One region of the Rhizobium sp. LARHSG275 genome, then DNA from elsewhere that is predicted to be linked to it. Evidence: predicted binding sites of a transcription regulator. Region 1 holds the regulator's gene; each other region holds the start of a gene.
The links. Region 1 encodes LexA, which represses DNA repair genes until DNA is damaged. Its sites were predicted from a motif close to TGTTCNNNNTGTGTTCNG; they were not measured.

Region 1 (8,107 bases):
GTGATCCTCGATTCCGCCGTCACGACGACGGTGACCGGCCGTGTGGAACGGCGCGAAGGCGACGGTCGCGGCCGGTGGCGCTACATTCTTGCCGTCATCGGTACGGAGGCGCCGGAAGTGAAGCGGTCGCCCGAACGCATAACCGCGATCACCCGCGGCGCAGACGCGCCCTTCGAGATCGGTGATATCATAACCGGCAGGGCGCGGCTGACGCCGCCGGCAGGTCCAGCACTTCCTGAGCTCAACGACTTCTCCTTCGGTGCCTATTTCGATGGCATCGGCGCGAACGGCTTCTTCTACGGCGCGCCGTCGAAGGTCGACTGGCAGGCAGGTCCGCAGGCGGCAAGATCGACGTGGGAAGCTCTGCTCGAAGGGCTCTACTGGCTGCGCAGCGGCATTGGCGACCGCATAAGGTCGATCTTGCCTGGCGACACCGGCGCTTTCGCCGCTGCTCTGGTGACGGACGAGCGGCGCGCCATCTCGAATGAGACGACGGAAGCGCTGCGCCAGTCCGGCCTGGCTCATATCGTCGCCATCTCCGGCCTCAACATGGCGCTGTCGGCCGGTATCTTCTTCGTTGGGTTCCGGATGTTGCTCAGCCTCTTTCCCGGCGTCGCTGAGGCCTATCCGACGAAGAAGATCGCTGCCGCCGGCGCGCTCATCGCCGTGACCGCCTATTTCCTGATCTCGGGCTTTGGGGTCTCTGCCGAACGCGCCTTCATCATGATGGCCATCATGTTGATTGCCGTCTTCTTCGACCGGCCGTCGATCAGCCTGCGCAATGTCGCGCTCTCCGCGCTCGTCATCATCGCCATTTCGCCGTCCGAGGTCTTGGGTCCGAGCTTCCAGATGTCCTTTGCAGCGACATTGGCGCTGGTCTCGGGCTATCAGCTATGGAAGGACCGGCGCGTCCGCGAAAACGCCTTCCTCAAGCTGCCGATCATCAGGCCGATCGTTACGGTTGCGGGTTTCTTCGGCGGCGTCTTCCTGACGTCGCTGATCGGCGGCTTTTCAACCGCGCTGTTTTCGATCGAGCATTTTCATCGCCTGACCGCCTATGGCCTGCCGGCAAACCTCGCGACGATGCCGATCATCTCCTTTATCGTCATGCCGGCCGGGCTGCTGGCGATGCTGCTCATGCCTTTCGGTCTGGATGTTTGGGCCTGGAAGGTCGTCGGATTCGGCCTCGATCTGGTGATCGCAGTCGCAAAGACGGTGTCCGGCTGGGGCGGCAATATCGACGTTGGCCGCTTGCCCGCCTGGTATTTCGCCGTCGCCGTGGCAGGCTTTCTTCTGCTGACGCTGCTCCGGACGCGACTGCGCCATTCCGGCACATCGATCATCGCAGTCTCGACGCTCCTCCTGTTGCTTCTACCGGTTCCCCGGCTGCCGGATCTGGTAATTTCGGAGGATGGCAATCTCGTCGCGGTCGTCGAGGCGGCAGCCATGGCGTCCAACCGTGAACGACCGCCGGATTTCATCTTCGACCAATGGCAGAGGGCGCTGGTCCTGCCGACGCATGATCCGCCGAAGATGCTGGATGGTCCTGCTATCCCGCCGGAGGGAGAAGACCGCCGCGTCAGGCTTTCCCGCGATCAGCAGACCGAAGCGAGGACCGCGATGCGTGCAGCCGCAGCGGCCGGTGAAGCAAACCGCTTTTCCTGCGTCAAAAAGGCCTGGTGCACATCAAGGCTTGGCAATGGCCAGGTCGTGGCCGTCATCGACAATGCCGCCTATCTCGGCCCCGCATGCGACGCCGCCGATATCGTCGTGACGTCGGTCCGCCTGCGCTTCAACAGCTGCCGCTCAGGTGCGACGCTCTTCACCGGTGAAACGCTGCGCAGGACCGGTTCCGTCGAGTTGCGCTTCACGAACGCCGGCCTGGAGGTGGCAACCGCATTCGATGCATTGTCGCGGCCATGGATGCGCCATCGCGCCTATGACTGGCGCAGCAATAGTTTTACCGAGCCCGGTTTAGCCAAGGTCAGTGATAGCGGCGAATAAGACCGACGAGCTTGCCCTGAACCTTGACACGGTCCGGCCCGAAAATCCGGGTCTCGTAAGCCGGGTTGGCGGCTTCGAGCGCAATCGAGGCGCCCTTGCGGCGGAAGCGTTTGAGTGTCGCTTCCTCGTCGTCGACGAGAGCAACGACGATGTCGCCAGGACTTGCGGTGCTGCCGTTGCGGATGATCACGGTGTCGCCGTCAAAGATGCCGGCGTCGATCATCGAATCGCCCTTCACCTCCAGCGCATAATGTTCACCGGAGCCGAGCATGTCGGCCGGAACGACGATGTCGTGGGTGTTGTTCTGGATCGCCGAGATTGGAACACCGGCGGCGATGCGCCCCATGACCGGCACGGAGACTGAGTTGCCGTTGTCGGCGACGGGTTTTGCGGCAGCGGGGGCGGCGACCGGCTGGGGCTTGCCGAGGCTGCCCTCGATGACGCTCGGCGAAAAGCCGCGCCGCGGCTGGATGCTGGGGCTGTAGGCCTCCGGAAGCTTGATGACCTCGATCGCGCGGGCCCGGTTCGGTAGGCGGCGAATGAAGCCACGTTCCTCGAGCGCTGTAATCAAGCGATGAATCCCGGACTTCGAAGCGAGGTCCAGGGCATCCTTCATTTCGTCGAAAGATGGCGGAACGCCGGATTCCTTCATGCGCTCATGAATGAAAAGGAGAAGCTCCTGTTGTTTGCGCGTGAGCATCGACGTTGTGACCTCGTGATTGAAACAAATCCAGAACAGACACTATATGTTCCATATGTGTTCCGCAAGTAGCTAAATTTCCGTAAAACTTGGCACCAACTCGTCGAGATTCTTATTTTCATTCGCCGGATTGGACACATGTCTTGCATTGAGGGTGGCGCTGTCGCACATCTCTTGCCGATTTGAGGAGGGATATGATGAACACGCATTCCACCAAACCGTACCCGCTGGATCATGTCGTGCTGCCGGTCGTCGACATCGATCTGGCGCGCGAAAGGCTCGGCAAGCTCGGCTTCACCGTTGCCGCCGATGCGCGCCACCCCTTCGGGACGGAGAATGCCTGCGTCTTCTTTGCCGACAAGACCTATCTGGAGCCGCTCGGGATCGCGAGCGTCGAGGAGAGCGAGGCATCGGCGCGACGAGGCAATGTCTTCACCGCTCGCAACCGGGCTTTCCGCTTCCGTTGCGGCGCGGAGGGGCTTTCGGCGGTGGCCTTCGGCAGCAAGGATGCCGGCATCGATCATCAGGATTTCGTCGGCAACGGGTCGAGCGCCGGGGAGATGCTGCAGTTCACCCGGCCGATGACGATGCCGGACGGCTCCGAGACGATTGCCGGCTTCAAGCTGGCTTTTGCCGGCGACCTGCGCGCGCCTGATCTCTTGCTCTTCACCGTCGAGCGTATCAATCCGCTGCCGGCCGACCGCGCCGCGCTGGAGACGCATGCCAATGGCGTGACCGGCATAACGGAGATCGCGCTTTGCGCGCCGGAACCGGCCGCATTCGCTGCCTTCGTCGGCCTTGCAGCGGCGCAATCGGCAGTCGAGAAAACCGGTTTCGGCGTCAATGTCGCGGCGTCGAATGCGAAAATCGGTCTGATGACGCCGGAAGGGCTGGAGGCCTATTTCGACATCGCCGGCTCATCCGCAGATCGCGGCCTGCGCGGCCGGGCAATCCTCTTTGCTGTTGCCGATCTTGCCGTGACAGAAGCGCATTTGGCTGCTAACGGGGTGACATACACGCGCAAGAACAATCGCATTCTGGTGAAGCCCGCGCCCGGGCAGGGCACGCTCTTCGCCTTCGAGGAAACACGATGAGCATTGATACGAATTCCGACGTCAGGGTCGGCGAAGGCCAAGGCCAGGTCACCTTTTCCAATACCGGCCGCCTGTCGCTGATTGCCGGTCCCTGCCAGATGGAGAGCCGCGACCACGCCTTCATGGTTGCCGGCACGCTGAAGGAGCTTTGCGGAAGGCTCGGCATCGGCCTCGTCTACAAGAGTTCCTTCGACAAGGCGAACCGGACCTCGCTCTCGGCCGAACGCGGTATCGGGATCGAAAAGGGCATGGAGGTCTTTGCCGACCTCAAGAAGGAATTCGGCTTTCCCGTCCTGACCGACGTTCATACCGCCGAACAATGCGCCGAGGTGGCAAAGATCGTGGACGTCCTGCAGATCCCGGCCTTCCTTTGCCGCCAGACCGACCTTCTTATTGCCGCGGCCAAGACCGGCCGCGTCGTCAACGTCAAGAAGGGCCAGTTCCTCGCTCCCTGGGATATGAAGAACGTCCTGAAGAAGCTCAATGCCAGCGGGAACCCGAACGTGCTGCTGTGCGAGCGCGGCGCCTCTTTCGGTTACAACACGCTGGTTTCCGACATGCGTTCGCTGCCGATCATGGCGGCGATGGGCGCCCCCGTTATCTTCGATGCGACCCATTCCGTGGCGCAGCCGGGCGGGCAGGGCGAATCCTCCGGCGGTCAGCGGGAATTCGTGGAAACGCTGGCGCGCGCAGCGGTGGCTACCGGTATCGCCGGCGTGTTCGTCGAAACCCACCAGGACCCCGACAATGCACCTTCCGACGGCCCCAACATGGTCTATCTCAAGGACATGCCGCGGCTGCTTGAAAAGCTACTCGCCTTCGATGCGGTCGCCAAGGCTTGACGTTCAACAGCCTGACATGATCGTGCTATAGGCGAGATCCGAACACGGTCCGAAGGGCTGGAAATTGCAGCATTGTAATTTGCACGCCTTCGACTAAGACAGGTTTCGAACCGATTTATCACCCACCGAGCAGGAAGAACCCATGACTGCAATCACCGATATCATCGCCCGCGAGATTCTCGATAGCCGTGGCAACCCCACCGTCGAAGTCGATGTCTATCTCGAAGATGGCAGCATGGGCCGCGCGGCCGTTCCCTCGGGTGCCTCGACGGGCGCGCATGAGGCGGTCGAACTGCGCGACGGCGGCAAGCGCTACCTGGGCAAGGGCGTCGAAAAGGCGGTCGAAGCCGCCAACACCGAGATCTTCGACGCGATCGGCGGCATCGACGCCGAAAACCAGATCCAGATCGACAACATCATGATCGAGCTGGACGGCACGCCGAACAAGTCGCGCCTGGGCGCCAACGCCATCCTCGGCGTGTCGCTCGCCGTCGCCAAGGCTGCCGCCCAGGCGTCCGGCCTGCCGCTCTACCGCTACGTCGGCGGTGCTTCCGCCAGCCTGCTGCCGGTGCCGATGATGAACATCATCAACGGCGGCGCCCACGCGGACAACCCGATCGATTTCCAGGAGTTCATGATCCTGCCGGTCGGCGCCGATTCGATCGCCGAAGCCGTGCGCATGGGTTCGGAAGTCTTCCATACGCTGCGCAAGGAGCTTGCTAGCCAGGGCCACAACACCAATGTCGGCGACGAAGGCGGTTTCGCACCGGGTCTGAAGAGCGCGCCGGAAGCCCTCGACTTCATCATGAAGTCGATCGAGAAAGCCGGCTACAAGCCGGGCGACGACATGTGCCTCGGCCTCGACTGCGCCTCGACCGAATTCTTCAAGGACGGCAAATACGTTCTCGAAGGTGAAGGCCGCACGCTGGAATCGGGCGCCATGGCCGAATATCTGGCCGAGCTCGCCGGCAAGTATCCGATCATCTCGATCGAGGACGGCATGGCCGAAGACGATTGGGACGGCTGGAAGACGCTGACCGACCTGGCTGGCAAAAAGACCCAGCTCGTCGGCGACGATCTCTTCGTCACCAACTCCGCCCGTCTTCGCGACGGCATCCGCATGGGCGTCGCCAACTCGATCCTCGTCAAGGTCAACCAGATCGGCACGCTGACGGAGACGCTCGATGCCGTCAACACGGCGCACAAGGCGGCCTATACAGCCGTCATGTCCCACCGCTCCGGCGAGACCGAAGATTCGACCATCGCCGATCTCGCGGTCGCCACCAACTGCGGTCAGATCAAGACCGGCTCGCTGTCGCGCTCCGACCGCCTTGCCAAGTACAACCAGCTGATCCGCATCGAGGAAGGCCTCGGCCCCCAGGCCCAGTATGCCGGTCGCTCGATCATTCGCGGCTGATCGGATCTGATTTCCAATGGCTTGACCCGCGCCTTCCCGTGAACAGACCCCCGAAGGTTGGATGTCCAACTTTCGGGGGGTCAGTTCACCGGCGCGGGTTTTTTATTGCGCGGTTTTTAGAGTCAACGAACGGTTAATCTCTGCGCGTTAGATTGAACGAATTGGTAATGCGTTCAAGAGCATGCGTGTATGTGGACAAAGCATCATAAGAAGAGAAAGATCGGTCGCTTCGTCATTCCGGCCATGACGGTCGCCTTCCTCTCCTATTTCGGTTATCATTGCATCCATGGCGATTACGGCCTGCGCGCGACGGAGACGTTCGAGCATCAGCGTGTTGCGCGTGAAAAAGAGCTTGCAGTCTTGAAGGCGAAGCGCGAACATCTGGAAAATCAGGTCGCGCTGCTGAGTGACGGTTCGCTCGACAAGGATATGTTGGACGAAAAAGCGCGTTATCAGCTCAACATGTCGCGTGCGGACGAGATCGTCGTCTTCAACCATTATTCCAATTAACCGAAAACAGGTTAATTGAAATTTTCATAGTTATTTCCATAGCTTAGCACCGAATACGAGCCATGCAATTATGGCATTGCTGTGGTCATGTTTCTTCCCTATGGTACGCGCCACCAAGAAACGACAAACCCATAGGGAGGGTTGAATGGCGCCGCGAAAGACCGCGACCGTTTCCAGCCGCAAAACTGCAGCAAAACCGGCAGCCAAAGCATCGAATGGCGGCCCGGTAGCCGACTTCGATCGCAATGAAGAGCTGAAGGCCTATCGCGAGATGCTGCTGATCCGCCGCTTCGAGGAGAAGGCCGGTCAGCTTTACGGCATGGGCTTCATCGGCGGCTTTTGTCACCTCTACATCGGTCAGGAAGCTGTCGTCGTCGGCATGCAGATGGCGCAGAAGGAAGGCGACCAGGTCATCACCGCCTATCGCGACCACGGCCATATGCTGGCAACCGGCATGGAAGCGCGCGGCGTCATGGCGGAACTGACCGGGCGTCGCAGCGGCTATTCCCACGGCAAGGGCGGCTCGATGCACATGTTCTCGAAAGAGAAGCATTTCTACGGCGGTCACGGCATCGTCGGCGCCCAGGTCTCGCTCGGAACGGGTCTTGCCTTCGCAAACCGCTACCGCGGCAACGACAATGTTTCCATTGCCTATTTCGGCGACGGCGCTGCCAACCAGGGCCAGGTCTACGAGAGCTTCAACATGGCGGCTCTTTGGAAGCTGCCGATCGTCTATATCGTCGAGAACAACCGTTACGCCATGGGCACCTCGACCGCCCGCGCCACAGCGCAGTCGAACTATTCGCTTCGCGGATCCGGCTTCGGCATCCCCGGCATTCAGGTCGACGGCATGGACGTCCGCGCCGTCAAGGCGGCCGCCGACGAAGCGCTCGAACATTGCCGTTCCGGCAAGGGCCCGATCATTCTCGAAATGCTGACCTATCGTTATCGCGGTCACTCCATGTCCGACCCGGCGAAGTATCGCTCCAAGGACGAGGTGCAGAAGATGCGCTCCGAGCATGACCCGATCGAACAGGTGAAGGCACGCCTCGTCGAAAAGGGCTGGGCTTCCGAAGACGATCTGAAGGCGATCGACAAGGATGTCCGCGACATCGTCGCCGACAGCGCCGACTTCGCCCAGGCCGATCCGGAGCCGGATGTATCCGAGCTCTATACCGACATTCTGCTCTAATCGGGGAGGGAACCCATGCCTATCGATATCCTCATGCCCGCCCTCTCTCCGACCATGGAAGAAGGCACACTGTCCAAATGGCTGAAGCAGGAAGGTGACAAGGTCACCTCAGGCGACGTGATCGCCGAAATCGAAACCGACAAGGCGACGATGGAAGTCGAAGCCGTCGACGAAGGCGTCATCGGCAAGCTTCTGGTTCCTGCCGGAACCGAAGGCGTCAAGGTGAACGCCAAGATCGCCGTTCTCCTGCAGGACGGTGAATCCGCATCCGACATGTCTGCGTCCGCTCCGGCAGCAGCGCCGGCTCCTGCTGCTGCACCGCAGGCCGCGCAGGAGGAAAAGCCGGCT
Region 2 (8,107 bases), on a different contig from region 1:
GATGTAACCGAGATGCGAGACGGTGACGACCATGTCTTCGCGGGCGATCAGATCCTCGTCGTCCATTTCGAGACCGCCATCGACGATCTCGGTGCGGCGCGGTGTGCCGAACTCGTCGCGGACGGCGATGAGTTCATCCTTGACGATAGTCTGGATACGGACGCGCGAGGAGAGGATATCGAGGTAATCCTTGATTTCCTCGCCGATCTTGTTGAGTTCGTCGCCGATTTCGTCGCGGCCAAGGGCCGTCAGGCGGGCAAGGCGCAGTTCGAGGATGGCCCGGGCCTGCTCTTCCGAGAGGTTGTAGGTGAGATCCTCGTTGATGCGATGGCGCGGATCGTCGATCAGACGGATCAGGCTTTCGACATCTTCCGCCGGCCAGCGGCGGGTCATCAGCTCTTCACGAGCCGACTGCGGATCGGGCGCCTGGCGGATGACGCGGATGACCTCGTCGATATTGGCGACGGCAATGGCGAGACCGACCAACACATGGGCGCGGTCACGCGCCTTGCGCAGCAGGAATTTCGTTCTCCGGCTAACGACTTCTTCGCGGAAGGAGACGAAGGCGCGCAGCATGTCGAGCAGGGTCAACTGTTCGGGCTTGCCGCCGTTCAGCGCCACCATGTTGCAGCCGAAGGACGTCTGCAGCGGCGTATAACGATAAAGCTGGTTGAGGATGACCTCGGCATTGGCATCGCGCTTCAGCTCGACGACGACGCGATAACCCTGGCGGTCGGATTCGTCACGCAGGTCGGAGATGCCTTCGATGCGCTTGTCGCGCACCAGCTCGGCCATCTTCTCGATCATCGTTGCCTTATTCACCTGATAGGGAATCTCGGTGATGATGATTTGCTCGCGGTCACCGCGCATCGGCTCGATAGCGGCGACGCCGCGCATGATGACGGATCCGCGGCCGGTCTCATAGGCGGAGCGGATGCCGGCACGGCCGAGGATCTTCGCACCTGTGGGGAAATCGGGGCCGGGAATGATCTGCATCAGTTCCGGCAGTTCGATTGCCGGATCGTCGATCAGCGCGACGCAGCCGTCGATGACCTCGGAGAGATTGTGTGGCGGGATGTTGGTCGCCATGCCGACGGCGATGCCGCCGGCGCCGTTGACGAGCAGGTTCGGGAACTTGGCAGGGACCACGACCGGTTCGGACAGCGTGCCGTCGTAGTTGTCGCGGAAATCGACGGTTTCCTTGTCGAGATCGTCGAGCAGCGAATGAGCAGCCTTTTCGAGGCGGCATTCGGTGTAACGTTCGGCCGCTGGCGGGTCACCATCGACTGAGCCGAAATTGCCCTGACCGTCGATCAGCGGCAGCCGCAGCGACCAGGGCTGCGCCATGCGGGCGAGCGCATCATAGATCGCAGAGTTGCCGTGCGGATGGAATTTACCCATCACGTCACCGGTGACGCGGGCGCATTTGACGTATTTCTTGTTCCAGTCGATGCCGAGCTCGGACATGCCGTAGAGGATGCGCCGGTGCACGGGCTTCAGGCCGTCGCGCACGTCGGGCAACGCGCGGCTAACGATGACGCTCATGGCGTAATCGAGATACGACCGCTGCATTTCCTCCATGATGGAGATGGGCTCGATGCCTGGCGGGAGCTTCCCGCCGCCGGGGGGTGTTTGCTCAGTCAAAACAGATCACGATCTCTTCTAGAATCACTGGAAGATTTATAGCGGAAAGCCTGTTGCCGCGCCAATTTCACAGCGCGTTTTGAACAGGCTTTTGCGGCTTAAAGAGGGTAAAACATGCAAGTTTCGCGGCCGGACCGGACAAATCCGCCGCGGGCCGCCGCGGGATATTTGCCAAATCGAAATCCCCGCTTCACAATCATTAGAACCACGCACCCATATGGGGTTCCGGAGAGCCGATGGCAAGCGCCGACCAATTGATCAACGCCTTCACGACGCTGCTCGTCACCATCGATCCACCGGGGCTTGCGCCGATCTTTCTGGGCCTGACGACAGGCATGAGCCGGACCGAGCGCAAGCAGGTGGCGCTGCGCGGCTCGGTCATCGCCTTCATCATCCTTGCCGTCTTCGCGCTGTTTGGCGCCGGCGTGCTCGGCGTGCTCGGGATTTCGATCGGCGCCTTCCGCATCGCCGGCGGCCTGCTGCTGTTCTGGATCGCCTTCGAGATGGTGTTCGAGAGGCGGCAGGAGCGCAAGGAGAAGGCGACCGAGGCGGCGATCACCAAGGATCATATCGAGAATATCGCCGTCTTTCCCCTCGCCTTGCCGCTGATATCAGGTCCGGGTGCGATCTCGGCGACGATCCTGCTAGCCGGCACGCTCGCCACCTCGATCGGGAAAGCCCAGCTGATCGGCGTCCTTGCCGCCAATCTGCTGCTGACCTTCGTCATGCTGCTCATCGCTGAAAGGCTGGACCGTTTCCTCGGCGTCACCGGCCGGGCCATCCTGACACGGCTCCTCGGCGTCATCCTGGCCGCCCTTGCCGCACAGTTCGTCGTCGACGGGGCTAAGTCGGCGTTCAATCTGATCAGCGCGACGCCGCACTGAAACGGCCGTAGACGATTGAGGCCGCGGTCTGAACGATCTGCCGCGAAAACAAAGGAGAGCATGACGCCGTTATGGACGCCATGCTCTCCAGTCTTTCACAAAACTGCGAAAGCCTAACGATCAGAACGGGATGTCGTCGTCGAGATCCCGCGAGAAGTTGCCGCCGCCGCCACCGCCGCGGCTGGGTGATGAGGAGGGAGCCGGGGCGCCGTAGTCGTCGCCATAATCGTTGCCGCCACCGGCGCTGCCACGGCCGCCGCTCGCACCGCCGCCTTCGCCGCGGCCGTCGAGCATCGTCAGCGTCGAACCGAAACCCTGCAGCACCACTTCCGTGCTGTAACGGTCCTGGCCCTGCTGGTCCTGCCATTTGCGGGTCTGCAGCTGGCCTTCGATATAGAGCTTGGCGCCCTTCTTCACATATTGCTCGACGACCTTGCAGAGGCCTTCGTTGAAGACGACGATCGTGTGCCATTCGGTCTTTTCGCGGCGCTCGCCGGAATTGCGGTCGCGCCAGGTCTCCGAGGTTGCAAGCCGGATATTGGCGATCGGCCGGCCATCCTGAGTGCGGCGGATTTCCGGGTCCGCGCCGACGTTTCCAATCAGAATTACCTTATTCACGCTACCAGCCATGCTTCTCACCCTGCCTGCCGCCCTGCCCGGCGGCGTTTAATCGATCGGCGCACCTTAAACCATCACGGACCGCCGATGCGCATGGGCGGCATTTAATCCACATGTTTATCCATCAGAAAGCCGCATGCATCCATCAGGATTTTTGTTCTTTATTTGTTCTAGGTTATCCGTATGATCCTGTCAACAGAATCGAAAACCTTGAGCCCTTGCGGATATTCAGCCTCGACTCGCCCGTCGGCATCACTAAATAAGGGCTGTTATCCAGAAAACCAAAGCAGAGACGATGAGCGAACTGAAGACGATCTCCATCCGCGGCGCGCGCGAGCATAATCTTAAGAGCATCGATCTCGATCTGCCGCGTAACAAGCTGATCGTCATGACCGGGCTTTCGGGTTCCGGCAAATCCTCGCTTGCTTTCGACACGATCTATGCCGAGGGCCAACGGCGCTATGTCGAGAGCCTGTCGGCCTATGCCCGGCAGTTCCTCGAGATGATGCAGAAGCCCGATGTCGACCAGATCGACGGGCTGTCGCCGGCGATCTCGATCGAGCAGAAGACCACCTCGCGCAACCCGCGCTCGACGGTCGGGACCGTCACCGAGATCTACGACTATATGCGCCTGCTCTTTGCCCGCGTCGGCGTTCCCTATTCGCCGGCAACCGGCCTGCCGATCGAGAGCCAGACCGTCAGCCAGATGGTCGACCGCATCCTCGATTTCGGCGAGGGTACCCGTCTTTATATCCTTGCGCCGCTCGTGCGCGGGCGCAAGGGCGAATACAAGAAGGAACTGGCGGAGCTGATGAAGAAAGGCTTCCAGCGCGTCAAGGTCGACGGCCAGTTCTACGAGATCGCCGAGGCGCCGGTTCTCGACAAGAAATACAAGCACGACATCGACGTGGTGGTCGACCGCATCGTCGTGCGCTCGGATGTCTCGGCACGCCTGGCGGACAGTCTGGAGACCTGCCTGAAGCTCGCCGACGGGCTGGCGGTTGCCGAATTCGCCGACAAGCCGCTGCCGCCGGAAGAGACGTCGGCCGGCGGTTCGGCCAACAAGTCGCTGAACGAGACGCATGAACGCGTGCTGTTTTCGGAGAAATTCGCCTGCCCAGTATCGGGCTTTACCATTCCCGAGATCGAACCCAGGCTCTTCTCCTTCAACAACCCGTTCGGCGCCTGCCCGACCTGCGACGGCCTCGGCGCCCAGCAGAAGATCGATGCGGATCTGATCGTGCCCGAGCCCGAACGGACGCTGCGCGACGGGGCGATCGCGCCCTGGGCCAAGTCGACCTCGCCCTATTACAACCAGACGCTGGAAGCGCTCGGCAAACATTACGGCTTCAAGCTCGGCACCCGCTGGAACGATCTCTCCGACGAGGCCAAGGACGTCATCCTCAACGGCACTAACGACAAGATCGAATTCCATTATGCCGATGGCGCCCGCTCCTATACGACGCAGAAGAATTTCGAAGGCATCATCACCAACCTCGAGCGCCGCTGGAAGGAGACCGATTCCGCTTGGGCGCGCGAGGATATCGAACGCTTCATGTCGGCCGCCCCCTGCCCTTCCTGCAACGGATTCCGCCTGAAGCCGGAGGCGTTGGCGGTGAAGATCGACACGCTGCATATCGGCGAAGTGACCGCGATGTCGATCCGCGTCGCCCGTGACTGGTTCGAGACGCTGCCGGCAAGCTTCAACGCCAAGCAGAACGAGATCGCCGTGCGCATCCTCAAGGAAATCCGCGACCGGCTGCGCTTCCTCAATGACGTCGGCCTGGAATATCTCAGCCTGTCGCGCAATTCCGGCACGCTGTCGGGCGGCGAAAGCCAGCGCATCCGGCTTGCCTCGCAGATCGGCTCGGGACTGACAGGCGTGCTTTACGTGCTCGACGAGCCGTCGATCGGCCTGCATCAGCGCGACAACGCCCGGCTGCTCGACACGCTGAAGCACCTGCGCGACATCGGCAACACCGTCATCGTCGTCGAACATGACGAGGATGCGATCCTGTCGGCCGACGACGTGGTCGATATCGGCCCGGCAGCCGGCATTCACGGCGGCCAGGTGATCGCCCACGGCACGCCGCAGGATATCATGGACAATCCAAACTCGCTGACCGGCAAATATCTGTCGGGCGAGCTCGGCGTTCCGGTTCCCAATGAGCGCCGCAAGCCGAAGAAGGGCCGCGAGATCAAGGTAGTCGGGGCGCGTGGCAACAATCTCAAGAACGTCACGGCGTCGATCCCGCTCGGGGTGTTTACGGCGGTAACCGGCGTTTCCGGCGGCGGCAAATCCACCTTCCTGGTCGAAACGCTCTATAAATCGGCGGCAAGGCGCGTCATGGGCGCGCGTGAAAACCCAGCCGATCACGACCGCATCGACGGTTTCGAGCATATCGACAAGGTGATCGATATCGACCAATCGCCGATCGGCCGCACCCCGCGCTCGAACCCGGCGACCTATACCGGCGCCTTCACGCCGATCCGAGATTGGTTCGCCGGTCTGCCGGAGGCAAAGGCCCGCGGCTACCAGCCGGGCCGCTTCTCCTTCAACGTCAAGGGCGGACGCTGCGAGGCCTGCCAGGGAGACGGCGTCATCAAGATCGAGATGCACTTCCTGCCCGATGTCTACGTCACCTGCGACGTCTGCCACGGCAAGCGCTACAATCGCGAGACACTCGACGTCACCTTCAAACAGAGGTCTATCGCCGACGTGCTCGACATGACGGTGGAGGAAGGCGTCGATTTCTTCGCGGCGGTGCCTGCCGTGCGCGACAAGCTGCAATCGTTGAAGGATGTCGGCCTCGGTTATATCAAGGTCGGCCAGCAGGCGAATACGCTTTCGGGCGGCGAGGCGCAGCGCGTCAAGCTTGCCAAGGAACTGTCGAAACGCTCGACGGGACGCACGCTCTACATTCTCGACGAACCGACAACCGGCCTGCATTTCCACGACGTCGCCAAGCTGCTCGAAATGCTGCACGAACTGGTCAACCAGGGCAATTCGGTGGTGGTGATCGAACACAATCTCGAAGTCATCAAGACGGCCGACTGGGTGCTCGATTTCGGCCCCGAAGGCGGCGATGGTGGCGGTGAGATCGTCGCGACTGGCACGCCGGAAGCAATCGTCAAGGAAAAGCGGTCCTATACCGGACAGTTCCTGAAGGAATTGCTGGAACGGCGCCCGGTGAAGAAGGCGGTTGCGGCGGAATGACGATGCGGCCAGCGTCGCCCGATGATCTGGAAACGATCGTGACGCTGACAACAGCCGCCTATCGGCCCTATACCGAACTCTTCGGTGCTCCGCCGATCCCGGTGACGGAGGATTACGCGCCGCGGATCGAATGCGGCGAGGTCTGGCTCTGCGAGATCGGCGGGCAAACGGCCGGCCTGGTGGTCGTCGAACGGCATTCCGATCACCTCATGCTGTTCAGCATCGCGGTCTCGCCGGCCTTTCAGGGTGCCGGACATGGGCTGGCGATGCTGCATTGGCTGGAGGGCAAGGCGCGGGAATTGGCCGTGCCGGAGATCCGGCTCTACACGAATGCGCGGATGGAGTGGAATATCGCGCTCTACAGCGCGTTCGGGTTTCAGGAAACGGGTCGCCGGCCGAACCCTTATCGGCCAGGATGGACGCTCGTCTACATGACGAAAGAGATCAATGCGGCCTGAGCGGCTGCGAATGGGGAGGACGACATGACGAAATCCGGCACTATCCGCACCGGCATCGGCGGCTGGACCTTCGAGCCCTGGCGCGGGCATTTCTTTCCCGAGAGCCTGAAGCAGAAGGACGAGCTGAATTATGCCAGCCGCCAGCTGAAGGTTATCGAGGTCAACGGCACCTATTACAGCACGCAGAAGCCCGCCGTCTTTGCCAAATGGGCGGCTGACGTGCCCGACGGTTTCATCTTTTCGCTGAAGGCGACACGTTTCGTCACCAATCGGCGGGTGCTTGCCGAAGCCGGTGAATCGATGGAGCGGTTTCTGTCATCGGGCATCAGCGAACTCGGCGATCATCTCGGGCCGCTGCTCTGGCAGTTCGCGCCGACGAAGAGGTTCGATGCAGACGATTTCGAAGCCTTCCTGAAGCTGCTGCCGGCAAAACAGGACGGGCTGACGCTCCGCCACGTGGTCGAGGTGCGGCACGATTCCTTCAAGGTGCCGGAGTTCGTCGCGCTGCTGGCGAAATACGGCGTGGCGCCTGTTTGCGCCGAACATTTCGAATATCCGATGATCGCCGACGTCACGGCCGATTTCGTCTATGCCAGGCTGCAGAAGGGATCGGACGATATCCCGACCTGCTATCCGGAAAAGGACCTGAAGGCCTGGGCAGACCGGCTGGAGACCTGGGCCGAGGGCAAGATTCCTGATGACCTGCCGCTGATCGATAGAGATCGCGAGGTGAAGGTCGAGCCGCGCGACGTCTTCGCCTTCATGATCCATGAGGGCAAGGTCAATGCGCCACATGGAGCAATCGCCCTGCAGCAGGCGCTGGCGAAATAAGCAGGGCTTGCCCGCCGATAGCCGCAAGCTTCATTTCTTCCCGTTCGCCAGCGCCTCTTTCCGCCGGCGCGGCAGGAGCGATTTGAGGTACCGCCATATCGGCGAGACGGCGTAGCCTGTGACCGGAATTGCGATCAAGCCGGCGACGATACCGACGATACCCGCGCCTGCGGCCTCGACGACCCAGCGCAGCACCGATGCCAGAACGGGAACCGCATGCGCAGTCGCCTCGCCGGCCTCGTGGATCAGATGCGCAAGGCCGCTGATGCCATAGGCTTCGAGGCCATGAACGATGATGCCGCCGCCGACCCAGATCATGGCGGCCGTTCCGACGATGCCGAGTACTTTCAGAAAATAAGGCATGCCTGTGACAAGCCCCTCCCCGATCGAACGCAAGGCGGCGCCCATCGGAGATGCCGTCCGCACACGCGCCAGCATCAGACCCAGATCATCGG
Region 3 (8,107 bases), on a different contig from region 1:
TTGGGAATCGTCGCCACCGGAATCGGCATTGCGCTGATCAACGATATTCTTGGGATCGGAAGGATGCGGATGCTCGGGTAAACGTTCTCGCGTCGTGCCGAGGTGAGATCACACGCGCTCGACGAACCCGTCCAAGACCCGCTTCTGTCCGGCCCGGTCGAACTCGATCGTCAGCTTGTTGCCTTCGATGCCGGTGATGTTGCCGTTGCCGAATTTCAGGTGGAACACGCGGTCGCCGAGGGTGAATCTCGACGGTTCCGACGAGGTCGATTTGGCAACCAGCTCGCCTTCGATCGTGCGCCCCTTCGGGCCGCTCTCGCCGTAGCCGATGCGTTCGACGGCGTGGCCGGAGCGGGTGCCCCAATTGTCGCGTGTGGCGTCGGTCTTGTTGGCCTGGGCGCGTTTCCAGCCGGGCGTGGAATAGGAATTGGCGAAGGGTTCGGCCTTGTCGAAGCGGGACTGGCCGTAGCCACCGCGGCCGTACCCGCCGTAGCTCTGTTCCATTTGAGCGACCTCGACATGGGTGTCCGGCAGTTCGTCGAGGAAGCGTGAGGGCAGGGTCGATTGCCAGAGGCCATGGATGCGGCGGTTGGAGACGAACCAGATGTGGCAGCGATGCTTGGCGCGGGTGATGCCGACATAGGCGAGGCGGCGTTCCTCCTCCAGGCCGGCGCGGCCGCTCTCGTCCAGCGAGCGCTGGTGCGGGAAGAGGCCTTCCTCCCAGCCGGGCAGGAAGACGGTGTCGAATTCCAAACCCTTGGCTGAGTGCAGCGTCATGATCGAGACGGCATCAAGGTTCTCGTTGGTCTCGGCATCCATCACCAGCGAGACGTGTTCGAGGAAGCCGCGCATCGATTCGAAGCTTTCCATCGAGCGGATCAGTTCCTTGAGGTTCTCAAGTCGGCCCGGCGCTTCGGCGCTCTTGTCGTTCTTCCACATGTCGGTATAGCCGGACTCTTCGAGGATCTGCTCGGCCAGCTCGGTATGCGGTGTGTTTTCAAGCAGTTCCTGCCATCGGCGGAAAGATTGAATCACGTCGAAGAGCGCCTTTCGCGCCTTCGGCTTCAGCTCGTCGGTCTCGATGATGTCGGCGGCCGCCGCAAGCATCGGGATATCGCGGGCACGCGCATAGTCGTGCAGCGCGCGCACCGTCGTATCGCCGAGGCCCCGCTTCGGGGTGTTGACGATGCGTTCGAAGGCGAGGTCGTCGGAGGCTTGCGCAACGAGGCGGAAATAGGCCAAGGCGTCGCGGATCTCGAGGCGCTCGTAGAAGCGCGGGCCACCGATGACGCGGTAGTTGAGGCCGAGGGTGACGAAGCGGTCTTCGAATTCGCGCATCTGGAACGAGGCGCGCACGAGGATCGCCATGTCGTTCAAGAGATGCTTGCCGCGCTGGAGCTGCTCGATCTCCTCGCCGATGGCGCGGGCTTCCTCCTCCGAATCCCAGGAAGCGTGGACCTGCACCTTGACGTCGTCCGGATCGGAGCGGTCGGTGAACAGCGTCTTGCCGAGACGACCCTCATTATGGGCGATCAGATGGGCGGCGGCGCCAAGGATATGTTCGGTCGAGCGATAGTTGCGCTCGAGCTTGATGACCTTGGCGCCGGGGAAATCCTTTTCAAAGCGCAGGATATTGTCGACCTCCGCGCCGCGCCAGCCGTAGATCGACTGGTCGTCGTCGCCGACGCAGCAGACGTTCTGCGGCTCGCCTTTGGATCGCTGGGCGAGAAGCCTGAGCCACATGTATTGGGCGGTGTTGGTGTCCTGGTACTCGTCGACGAGGATATAGCGGAAGCGGCCGTGATATTCCTTCAAGAGGTCCGGGTTCTTGCGGAAGATCGCGATCGGATGCATCAGCAGGTCGCCGAAATCGCAGGCGTTCAGCGTCGTCAGGCGCGCCTGATAGGCGAAATAGAGATCGCGGCCGCGGCCATTGGCAAAGGCGCGAGCGTCGCCCTCGGGGATATCGGCCGGGCCGAGCCCCTTGTTCTTCCACGTGTCGATCATGCCGGCGAACTGCTTGGCCGGCCAGCGCTTGTCGTCGAGACCCTCGGCCTGGATCAACTGCTTGATCAGGCGAACGACGTCGTCGGTGTCGAGAATGGTAAAATCGGAGCGCAGGCCGACGAGCTCGCCGTGGCGGCGCAGAAGTTTGACGCCGATCGAATGGAAGGTGCCGAGCCAGGGCATGCCTTCGACGGCGCCGCCGACGAGCAGCGCGATGCGCTCCTTCATCTCGCGGGCGGCCTTGTTGGTGAAGGTGACGGCGAGGATCTGCGAGGGAAAGGCGCGGCCGGTATTGAGGATATGGGCAATGCGGGTGGTGAGCACCCGCGTCTTGCCGGTGCCGGCGCCAGCGAGCACGAGGACGGGGCCTTCCAGCGTTTCGACGGCTTCGGTCTGCTCGGGGTTCAGTCCGGTGAGGTAATCCGGCCGCTTGCCGCCGTCGCGGGCCGCCATGGCGCGTGCGGCGATGCCGCCACCGGCGGCGGGCGCCCTTTCGGCGGGTGCGGCAGGCGGCTGCGGCTTGCGCGCCATCTCGCCCGGCTCTTCGTCGAAGAAGGGCATATCGTCGAAACTATTGCTCATGGCGCGTAATGTAGTGATTCGGGAAGGAAAGACCAGAAAAGATGTTCTGCTTTCATTCCCGAGCCGGCGCTATCCCAGGCGGCATGTTACAGGCGGCAAGGCCGCCGCCGAGCCCGGCTGTGGTCGAGATGCGGGCGGGCAGGGCTAAAATTCCGATCGCGGCGTGTCGGAACCGGCGCCAGTAAGGCGTCCTTGAGGCATCGGACAGCAGTCCGGATCAACACCCGTCAACAAGGAGGCCGTTTTCATGCCGAAGGTCGTTTCAAATCTCTGGTTCGCCGAGGAAGCGCGCGAAGCCGTCGAATTCTACGTGTCTGTTATCCCGGACTCCAGGATCGGCCGCACCACCATACTTCAGGCGGAAACGCCGAGCGGGCCTCCCGGCAGCGTCGAGCTGATCGAGTTCACGCTCGCCGACCAGTCCTTCCTGGCAATGAAGGCCGGCCCGCTCGATAGCTTCAACCATTCGTTCTCGATTGCGATCCTCGTCGAAGGTCAGGCCGAGATCGATCGAATATGGGAGGCATTCCTCGCCAATGGCGGCACGCCGGAGGCCTGCGGTTGGCTGAAGGACCGCTGGGGCCTTTCCTGGCAAATCGTGCCGCGCGTGCTATCGGAGATGATCGCCGACAGCGACCCTGAGCGGGCAAGGCGCGTGACCGAAGTGATGCTCGGCATGGTCAAGATCGACGTCGCTGCGCTCGAGAATGCGTTCAACGGCTGAGAGGCCTGTGGAGACATGATCGCAAATCAGGCGCATGATAGTCATGCGCCTGTTTCTCTAAGAATATCCCCAAATTTCGATGACATACGGTCCGTCGCGCATCGATATTCACCGATCGAAGGGGGTTCGCCGCCTGCCAATCGCTGACTTTCGTGATCTCGAATCACGGGCGACATTGCACACCTTTTTCATCTTTCTGTCACGTCGTGAAATGTGCTGATACCGCGATGGCGGCTTTCTCAACTATACTGACCGACAGTTTCGTACAGTAATTAAAGAACCGGTGGATGCACAATTTTGTGCATTGCTAGAAATGGCCGGTGAGCGTGGAATAACCGAAGAAACTATTGATTCTCAGGAACGTCATGGCCATCTCGATGGTTATAGGGACACCTGAAGCCTGTGGCATTAACCTTGAATGGAGGGCCCATGCTGAGCGAATCCGTATTTGATGCGTTCACCCGCAGTTATGATGCGCGTCGCGAAACCGATATGTCGATCGCGGAATATCTGGACCTTTGCAAAAAGGAACCGCTTGCCTATGCCAATGCGACCGAGCGCCTGCTCGCCGCGATAGGCGAGCCGCAGATGGTCGATACCGCCAAGGACGCGCGCCTCGGCCGGATCTTCATGAACCGGACCATGCGGATCTATCCGGCCTTTGCTGGCTTCCACGGCATGGAAGAGACAATCGAACGCATCGTTTCCTTTTTCCGGCACGCCGCGCAGGGGCTCGAGGAGCGCAAGCAGATCCTTTATCTGCTCGGCCCGGTCGGCGGCGGCAAGTCATCGCTGGCGGAGCGGCTGAAGCTGCTGATGGAGGTTCATCCGATCTACGTGCTGAAGGCGGGTGACGAGATCAGCCCCGTTTTCGAAAGTCCTCTCAACCTGTTCGACCCGGACACGATGGGATCGCTCCTCCAGGAGCAATACGGCATTCCCCTGCGGCGCCTGAGCGGACTGATGAGCCCGTGGTGCCTGAAACGGCTCGACGATTTCGGAGGCGATATTTCCCGCTTCCGCGTCGTCAGAGTACAGCCTTCGCGGTTGCGCCAGATCGCCATCGCCAAGACCGAGCCTGGAGACGAGAACAATCAAGATATCTCGTCGCTGGTCGGCAAGGTCGATATCCGCAAGCTGGAGACCTATTCCCAGAACGATCCCGATGCCTACAGCTATTCGGGCGGGCTCAACCGCGCCAATCAGGGCGTGCTCGAATTCGTCGAGATGTTCAAGGCGCCGATCAAGATGCTGCATCCGCTGCTGACGGCGACGCAGGAGGGAAACTATATCGGCTCCGAGAATATCGGCGCCATACCCTTCTCCGGCATCGTCCTTGCGCATTCGAACGAAGCGGAATGGCAAACCTTCAAGGCCAACAAGAACAACGAGGCCTTCATCGACCGTATTTGCGTGATCAAGGTGCCCTATTGCCTGCGCGTCACGGAAGAGCAGAAGATTTACGAGAAGCTGATCGAGGGATCGGAACTCGCCGATGCGCCGTGCGCCCCCGCGACACTCGAAATGCTGGCCCGCTTCTCCGTGCTTTCTCGTCTGCGCAAGCATGAGAATTCGACGTACTTCTCGAAGATGCGCACCTATGATGGCGAGAGCCTGAAGGAGACGGATCCGCGCGCCCGCAGTGTCCAGGAATATCGGGATGCCGCTGGCATCGACGAAGGCATGGACGGCATATCGACCCGCTTCGCCTTCAAGGTGCTCGCCTCCACCTTCAATCACGACACCACGGATATCGGCGCCGATCCGGTTCATCTGATGTATGTGCTGGAGCAGTCGATCCGACGCGAGCAGTTTTCCGACGATGTCGAGAAGCGCTATCTGGAATTCATCAAGGCCGATCTTGCGCCGCGTTACGCAGAGTTTATTGGCAATGAGATTCAGAAGGCCTATCTTGAGTCCTATGCGGATTACGGACAGAACCTGTTCGACCGCTACGTTGATTATGCCGATGCCTGGATCGAAGATGTGGATTTCAAGGATCCCGATACCGGCCAGCTTCTCGACCGCGAGCTCCTCAACCAGGAACTGACGAAAATCGAAAAGCCGGCGGGAATTGCCAATCCGAAGGATTTCCGCAACGAAATCGTCAAGTTCTGCTTGAGATCACGGGCAGCCAACGGCGGAAAGAATCCGTCATGGACGAGCTACGAGAAGATCCGGGAAGTCATCGAGAAACGAATGTTCTCGCAGGTCGAGGATCTTTTGCCGGTCATTTCCTTCGGTTCGAAGAAGGATTCGGAAACAGAAAAGAAACACAGCGAGTTTGTCTCGCGCATGGCTGCGCGGGGCTACACGGAGAGGCAGGTTCGGCGCCTCGTCGAATGGTACATGCGCGTCAAACAGGCAAGTTAATGTGGAGCCAATATGCACATTGTCGACCGTCGGCTAAATCCGCGCGGTAAAAGTCTGGAAAATCGGCAACGGTTTCTTCGGCGCATGAAGGGCGCCGTGCAGCAGGCGGTAAAGCGTTCTCTGCAAAACCGGAACATTCGCGATGTGCTCGACGGCGGGGAAATCAGCCTGCCGATCGATGGAATGGCCGAGCCGAACTTGAGAAGGGGCGATGGCGGCATTCGCGACCACATCCTGCCTGGAAACAGGGCCTTTGTCGAAGGCGACATTCTTCCGCGCCCGCCGGGGAGCAGGGGCGGAAAACCCAAGGATGCGGGCGAAGGTGACGGCGAGGACGGCTTCCGCTTTGTGCTGACGCGCGAGGAATTCCTCGATGTGTTCCTGGACGATCTGGAACTGCCCGATCTTGCCAAGCGGCGTCTGGCCGAAACCGAGGAGGAAACTCCCTTCCGTGCCGGCTATTCCGTGTCGGGATCGCCGTCCAACATTGCCGTCGGTCGCACGACCAGGCTCGCGATGATGCGCCGTGTCGCGCTTCACCGTCCGCGCCGCGAAGAAATCGAAGCCCTGCAGCGGCAGATCGAGGAATGCGAGGACGACGAGAGCCGGCTGGCGCTTGAGGCAAAACTCAAATCTCTGACGGAAAAAAGCCGGCGCATTCCCTATATCGATCCGCTCGACGTGCGGTATCGCCGCTTCGAAAACGAGCCGAAGCCTGTGGCAAAGGCCGTGATGTTCTGCTTGATGGACGTCTCCGGCTCCATGTCGGAACACATGAAGGACCTGGCGAAGCGGTTCTACCTGCTGCTCTACCTTTTCCTGTCGAAACGCTACAAGAAAGTCGAGATCGTCTTCATCCGTCACACAGATAAGGCGGAGGAAGTCGACGAGGAAACCTTCTTCTATGGTCCGGCAACCGGCGGCACGCTGGTCTCCAGTGCGCTAGCGGCAATGCGGGCGATCATCGCGGCGCGTTTCGATCCGGCGGAATGGAATATCTATGGCGCCCAGGCATCGGACGGCGACAACGCCCATTCCGACGGGAACCTGAGCGGACAGCTGCTGCGCGAGATTTTGCCGCTGTGCCAGTATTTCGCCTATATCGAGGTCGGCGAAGAAGGCGGTGACTCCTCGATATCACGCTCACCGCTTTGGATGCTCTATGACGGGATCCGTTCCGAGCTGCAGCCGCTTTCGATGCGCAAGGTCTGCCGGCGAAACGAAATTTTCCCTGTTTTCCATGATCTCTTCCAGAAACGTGACGCACAGTCGAAGGTGACGCCATGACCATGACGATGAGGCCACGAGAACGGCTGTTGTTCGAGGGGGCCGACTGGGACTTTTCAACACTTCAACGCATTCACGACGCCTGCGAGGAGATCGCGCTCGACGAACTTGGCCTCGACGTCTATCCGAACCAGATTGAAGTCATTACCTCGGAGCAGATGCTCGATGCCTATTCGTCGACCGGCATGCCGCTCTTCTACCGCCATTGGTCCTTCGGCAAACACTTCGCGCATCACGAAACCTTCTACCGCCGCGGGATGCGCGACCTCGCCTATGAGATCGTCATCAACAGCTCTCCCTGCATCTCCTACCTGATGGAGGAAAACACGGCGACGATGCAGACGCTCGTCACCGCGCATGCGGCCTTCGGCCACAACCATTTCTTCAAGAACAATTATCTCTTCAAGCTATGGACCGATGCCGAGGGTATCCTCGATTACCTCGATTTCGCCAAGGGTTATATCACCCGCTGCGAGGAGCGTTACGGCGAGATGGCCGTCGAGCGCACGCTGGATGCAGCCCATGCGCTGATGTCGCACGGGGTGCATCGATACGCGGGCAAGACCACGATCGATCTTCGCCAGGAGGAGAAGCGACAGCAGGAGCGCCGCGCCCACGAGGAGCAGATGTTCAACGATCTGTGGCGCACTGTCCCTGTCGGCAAGGCTCGGAAGGCGGGCGACAGCGGCCTGGAAAAGCGCCGCGCCGCCCTCGGTCTTCCGCAGGACAACATCCTTTATTTTCTCGAAAAATCAGCGCCGCGGTTGCAGCCGTGGCAGCGTGAAATCCTTCGCATCGTCCGCCACGTCGCACAATATTTTCACCCCCAGCGGCAGACCAAGGTAATGAACGAGGGAACCGCCACCTTCGTCCACTACCAGATCATGAACCGGCTTCACGGGCGGGGGCAGATCAGCGACGGAAACTTCCTCGAATTCCTGAAGTCGCATGCCAACGTCGTGTTCCAGCCGAGCTATGACGACCGTCGGTTCTCGGGCTTCAATCCCTATGCGCTTGGCTTTGCGATGATGCAGGATATCGAGCGGATCGTCACGACGCCGACGGAAGAGGACCGCGCATGGTTCCCCGATATCGCCGGAAGAGGCGATGCGATGGCGGTCCTGCGCGACATCT

Region 2: a site for LexA is predicted at 3,302-3,319, ahead of uvrA (excinuclease ABC subunit UvrA). Genes of this name have one in related genera too.
Region 3: a site for LexA is predicted at 2,632-2,649, ahead of ACIPSK_RS04420 (ATP-dependent helicase). Genes of this name have one in related genera too.

What each region holds. Positions count from the first base shown of each region.
Region 1 is NZ_JBIXJN010000002.1:251,049-259,155, forward strand. It holds gene ACIPSK_RS03190 (ComEC/Rec2 family competence protein) at 1-2,004, shown strand, start outside; gene lexA (transcriptional repressor LexA) at 1,985-2,704, opposite strand; gene ACIPSK_RS03200 (VOC family protein) at 2,902-3,798, shown strand; gene kdsA (3-deoxy-8-phosphooctulonate synthase) at 3,795-4,640, shown strand; gene eno (phosphopyruvate hydratase) at 4,783-6,057, shown strand; gene ACIPSK_RS03215 (FtsB family cell division protein) at 6,247-6,567, shown strand; gene pdhA (pyruvate dehydrogenase (acetyl-transferring) E1 component subunit alpha) at 6,713-7,759, shown strand; gene ACIPSK_RS03225 (pyruvate dehydrogenase complex E1 component subunit beta) at 7,775-8,107, shown strand, end outside.
Region 2 is NZ_JBIXJN010000010.1:5,456-13,562, reverse strand. It holds gene gyrA (DNA gyrase subunit A) at 1-1,644, opposite strand, end outside; gene ACIPSK_RS14945 (MarC family protein) at 1,881-2,528, shown strand; gene ACIPSK_RS14940 (single-stranded DNA-binding protein) at 2,649-3,158, opposite strand; gene uvrA (excinuclease ABC subunit UvrA) at 3,442-6,363, shown strand; gene ACIPSK_RS14930 (GNAT family N-acetyltransferase) at 6,360-6,821, shown strand; gene ACIPSK_RS14925 (DUF72 domain-containing protein) at 6,846-7,652, shown strand; gene ACIPSK_RS14920 (DUF808 domain-containing protein) at 7,683-8,107, opposite strand, start outside.
Region 3 is NZ_JBIXJN010000003.1:118,689-126,795, forward strand. It holds gene ACIPSK_RS04415 (hypothetical protein) at 1-81, shown strand, start outside; gene ACIPSK_RS04420 (ATP-dependent helicase) at 109-2,589, opposite strand; gene ACIPSK_RS04425 (VOC family protein) at 2,837-3,313, shown strand; gene ACIPSK_RS04430 (PrkA family serine protein kinase) at 3,743-5,686, shown strand; gene ACIPSK_RS04435 (YeaH/YhbH family protein) at 5,699-6,973, shown strand; gene ACIPSK_RS04440 (SpoVR family protein) at 6,970-8,107, shown strand, end outside.